DNA from 2 places in the Lysinibacillus sp. FSL L8-0312 genome. Region 2 is predicted to be linked to the other one. Evidence: predicted binding sites of a transcription regulator. Region 2 holds the regulator's gene; the other holds the start of a gene.
What was found. The regulator Rex, encoded in region 2, represses fermentation and respiration genes when NADH is low (regulators of the CRP and FNR family bind a similar motif). The targets are predictions, from matches to a motif close to TTGTGAAATATTTCACAA.
Positions count from the first base shown of each region.

Region 1: the regulator Rex is predicted to act here: its motif matches at 1,101-1,118, upstream of MHI22_RS13010 (cytochrome ubiquinol oxidase subunit I).

Region 1 is NZ_JBBOOV010000001.1:2,563,980-2,566,468, reverse strand. Features, by position in the region: gene MHI22_RS13015 (diacylglycerol kinase) at 1-813, shown strand, start outside; gene MHI22_RS13010 (cytochrome ubiquinol oxidase subunit I) at 1,369-2,489, shown strand, end outside.
Region 2 is NZ_JBBOOV010000001.1:2,681,366-2,683,854, forward strand. Features, by position in the region: gene tatC (twin-arginine translocase subunit TatC) at 1-584, opposite strand, end outside; gene MHI22_RS13505 (twin-arginine translocase TatA/TatE family subunit) at 602-787, opposite strand; gene MHI22_RS13510 (redox-sensing transcriptional repressor Rex) at 953-1,588, opposite strand; gene MHI22_RS13515 (ABC transporter ATP-binding protein) at 1,842-2,489, shown strand, end outside.

The DNA.
Region 1 (2,489 bases), 120 kb from region 2:
ACATCCTGTCATGCAACAACATGTGAGGGAGATGCAACGCTTGCAGCAAAAAATGCGGTAGAGCGTGGTTTTGATATCATCATCGCAGTTGGTGGAGATGGCACATTAAATGAAGTTGTTTCAGGTGTAAGTCCATTTGAAAACCGTCCGAAAGTTGGTCTAATTCCGATGGGCACTACAAATGATTTTGCCCGTGCTGTGCATATTCCTCGAAATATTGATGAGGCTGTAGACATTATAATTCAAGGCGACACATTACCAGTGGACGTGGGTCTCTTAAATGGCGAACGCTATTTCATTAATATTGCTGCTGGGGGACGCATTACAGAACTCACTTATGAAGTACCAAGTAAAATGAAAACAATGCTTGGTCAGTTAGCCTATTATGTAAAGGCAGTAGAAATGATTCCATCCATCAAAGCTTCCCATATGCGTATTGAATATGATGGCGAAGTATTTGATGGGGACGCCATGATGTTCCTATGTGGTTTAACGAATTCAGTAGGTGGCTTTGAAAAACTTGCCCCTGATGCGAGTATTAATGATGGTTACTTTACAGTAATAGTACTGAAAAAAGTAAGCCTTCCAGAGTTTATTCAACTAGCTGCTATGGCATTACGAGGCGAACATTTAAATGACGATCGTGTCATTTATAAAAAAGCCAGCGTTGTCAAAGTCACGACTGAAAACGAAGTCCATCTTAACCTAGATGGCGAATATGGCGGAGACGCACCGGCTACATTTGAAAATCTGAAGCGTCACATTGAAATCTTTGTCCCACTTGCAGATATTCGAGAAGAAGACCGTATTTAATCAATCCAAAAAGCTCATCCTATTTTAGTTGGATGAGCTTTTTGGATTCTATCTGATCGTACTTATAAAAGTAAGGGATCTGCATATTAGGAAGTCCCCTAAAGAGAAAAGCTTCACCACTCCCAAAAATATCTACCCCCCCCACACTCCCAAAGTTAACCTTCCCAATAGAAGCCGAAAACCAGAACTGTGCCACATAAGAATCTCTGAAAACCTACTTAATCCGATTGCTTGCTTTATTAAATTGGAATGGACTAAATTATACAATTTCATCTTTAGAACTTAGATTGTGAATGAATTTAGAAAAATGTTTGGCAAATGTGCGTATATTAGTTGAACAAAATTTGAAACCTTAATAATAGCCTGAAATTTCGGTCCGTTATTAAGGTTTTATTCGTTGTAATAGTGGAAAATGGGGGTATGGATAAGGGAAAGGAAGTGTTGCCTTTGTATAAGTCACAAGAAAAGAAACTTATATGGATAAGTTTTGGTGTTGCAATTATTATGCTACTTTCCATTCTTGGAAGAATATTTGGAAGTTAGGGGGGCAATGAGATGATTAATGAATCAGCAGTCTTTTGGAGTCGAGCATTAACGGAGTTAACATTATCGTTCCATATTATTTATGCAACGATTGGTGTAGGTGTCCCGTTGATGATTATGATTGCTCAATGGACTGGGTATAAAAAGAATGATGAGCATTATATCTTAATGGCGAGACGTTGGGCGCGTGGTTTTGTTATTACTGTGGCCGTAGGTGTTGTAACAGGAACTGCCATTGGCTTACAGCTTTCATTATTGTGGCCTAACTTTATGCAACTTGCTGGTCAAACGATTGCATTACCATTGTTTATGGAAACGTTTGCATTTTTCTTTGAAGCTATATTTTTAGGGATCTATTTATATACATGGGACCGCTTTGATAGTCAGAAAAAACATATGCTACTATTAATTCCTGTCGCTGTTGGAGCGTCGATGTCAGCGGTCTTCATTACAATTGTTAATGCTTTTATGAATGCACCACAAGGATTTGATATTGTAGACGGAGAACTTGTCAATATTCAACCTTTTTTAGCGATGTTTAACCCAGCCATGCCGACAAAGGTAGCGCATGTACTTGTGACAGCGTATATGACATCAGCATTTGTACTAGCAGCTATTGCGGGATACAGAATGTTAAAAGGCTCTAAGCATGTATACCATAAAAAATCCTTGCTTTTACTTATGAAAATTGGCTTAATTTTCTCCATAGCTGCTGCTGTAATTGGAGATTTTTCAGGAAAATACTTAGCTGAATATCAACCCGAAAAACTAGCCGCTGCAGAATGGCATTTTGAAACAGAGGGTAAAGCATCGCTTGTATTATTTGGTGTATTAGATGGAGAAGAAGTAAAATACGCCATTAAAATTCCGTATGCTTTGAGCATTCTTGCACATTTTAATCCTAACGCAGAGGTAATTGGCTTAGATCAATTTGCGGAGGAGGATTTACCACCACTCTATATTCATTATCTCTTTGATATTATGGTGTCCATTGGTATGTTTATGGTGCTAGTTTCATTACTTTATGTTGTAGGGAAAGCACGGGGCTGGCAATTTATTCATTCGCGATGGTATAGATGGATTATTGTTGCGGGAGGACCTCTGTCAATCATTGCCATCGAAGCAGGTTGGTG
Region 2 (2,489 bases):
AAGTATGAATATTTACGAATTCGAATTAGTAAATCTGGACTTAATATACCAATTCGCGAAAAGAATAAAACAACAATCGGTAACTGGAATAGAAAACCAAAAGGTATTGTAAGCTTAAACAAAAATGTAAAATACTCATGTATACCAATGGTTTGCTGTATCTCCAAATCATTCGATAAATTCATCATGAATTTTATGACATACGGGAAGAGTAAAAAGTACGAAAAAGATAACCCTGCAATAAACAATAGAAATGAATATGGTATATAGCTTAGAGTGGCTTTACGTTCTACTTCTCTTAATCCAGGGCTAATAAACGACCACAATTGATACATCAACACTGGCGATGAAAGAATAAAGGCAATTATAAAAACAACTTGGATATAAATTGCAAGTGGTGTGACTACGTCAAATGCATGAAGCTCAATATTATATTTTGCTCCAGTCATTTGAAGGTATTTAACAAGCGGCTTTGCGACGAAAAAGCCGCCAGCCATAGCGAGAACAAAGAAAACGGCAACAATGAACAGCCGTTTTCTTAATTCTTCTATATGCTCAATGACAGTTAGATCTTTTGGATTCATTCCTCAAACATCCTAACTTACTTATCTAGTTCTTTCTTTTTCTTGTCATCATCATCTTCGTCGGCTAAACCTTTAGTAGCATTTTTGAATTCACGTAGTGTTGAACCAAATGCCTTACCAAGCTCTGGTAACTTCTTAGGGCCAAAAATTAATAACGCGACAATTCCGATAATAATGAGGCTCATAGGACCAATTCCACCCATTACAGCCACCTCCTCTTTATATCCATCATTTTAACGCATATTTCGCCATTTTGCTAACTAATTATATGTGAAAGTTTTTCGTCTCTCTCATAGGTTTACCCGCATTTTATTAAAAAATATTATTTGACAGAAATGGTGAATTACACTTAAAAATATGTATTATTTTCACACTTCCTGATTACGAATTAAATAGATAAGCGCTTGCAATTCTACCGATAAATCAATGGTTAAGAGCTGCATTCTATCTGGTACTGTTAACCGTTCTGGTGTAAAGTTTAAAATACCTTTTGCATTCATTGCTGCTAAACGATCCGCCATTTTTTGTGCGGAGCGTGGTGAAACGGTTAAAATCGCAAGCTCTGCACCGTATTCAGCATACTTCTCCTCCAGCAAATCTGGATGAAAAACAGGAATATTACTAATCATTTTGCCATCCTTCGGTGCTTTAGAATCGAATGCTACGACAATATGTGTATTATGGTTTTTTTGAAAATTATATTTTAATAATGCACTGCCCAAATTCCCCACGCCAATTAACGCTACTTTTGTCGCTTCATGTTGATCAAGCGTCTGGCTAAAAAATTGTAATAAATGCTGCACATCATAGCCATAGCCCTTTTTACCAAGAGCGCCAAAATAAGAAAAATCACGGCGAATCGTTGCAGAATCTATTTTCATCGCTTCACTCAGTTCCTTCGACGAAATACGTTCCATACCTTCTTGTGCAAAGTTTTGAATAAATCGATAGTAAAGAGGAAGTCTTTTTGTAGTGGCTTGTGGAATTTTTAATTCTTGTTTCAAACTTTCTCCTCCTTATGATGAACCTCAATCAATTTTACTGTATTTAACTACTAATTTTAATACATTTATCCTTAACTATATACAACATTTTTGCAATCCACTAGCGTATTTCTCTTTAGTTAATGGCGCTTTGTACGCAACTAACTAAAAAGAAATCGTTTCAATCTTACATGACTGCTAGGAATAAGTAAAGCACCTACATTGCATGCAAATCGTTCATCCATTACACTAAGGTAGAATTGAGGTGTCAAGAATGATTGTTTTACAGGTCAATCAACTAACTAAATCCTTTCTTGCAGATGAAATTTTAAGTGGTGTTAAATTAGAGGTTCAACACCGTGATCGCGTTGCCTTAGTAGGGCGAAACGGTGCAGGTAAATCGACTTTATTAAAAATAATCGCTGGTCAAATGTCCTATGACTCTGGGGATATCATTATCCCAAAGGGCGTTCAGGTTGGCTATTTAGAGCAACATGCTGGATTAAATTCTACGTTAACTATTTGGGATGAAATGATGACCATTTTCGAACCGCTTTTAGCTCAAGAACAAACGCTCCGCTCGCTCGAACAGCAGATGGCTGATCCTACCGTTTACGAAAATTCCACTCTGTATGCGAAAGTTATGTCGGAATACGATCAACTACAGCATACTTTTAAGGATGCTGGCGGCTATCAATATGAATCGGACATACGTTCAGTGCTTCATGGAATGCAGTTCTATCCCGAAGACTATGATAAACCCATCAGCTCACTATCTGGTGGACAACGCACACGTTTAGCACTGGCTAAGCTTTTACTTAGTAAACCAGACCTTTTAATTCTCGATGAGCCTACGAACCATTTAGATATCGAAACATTATCTTGGTTGGAATCTTATTTAAAGAGCTATGAAGGAGCTATT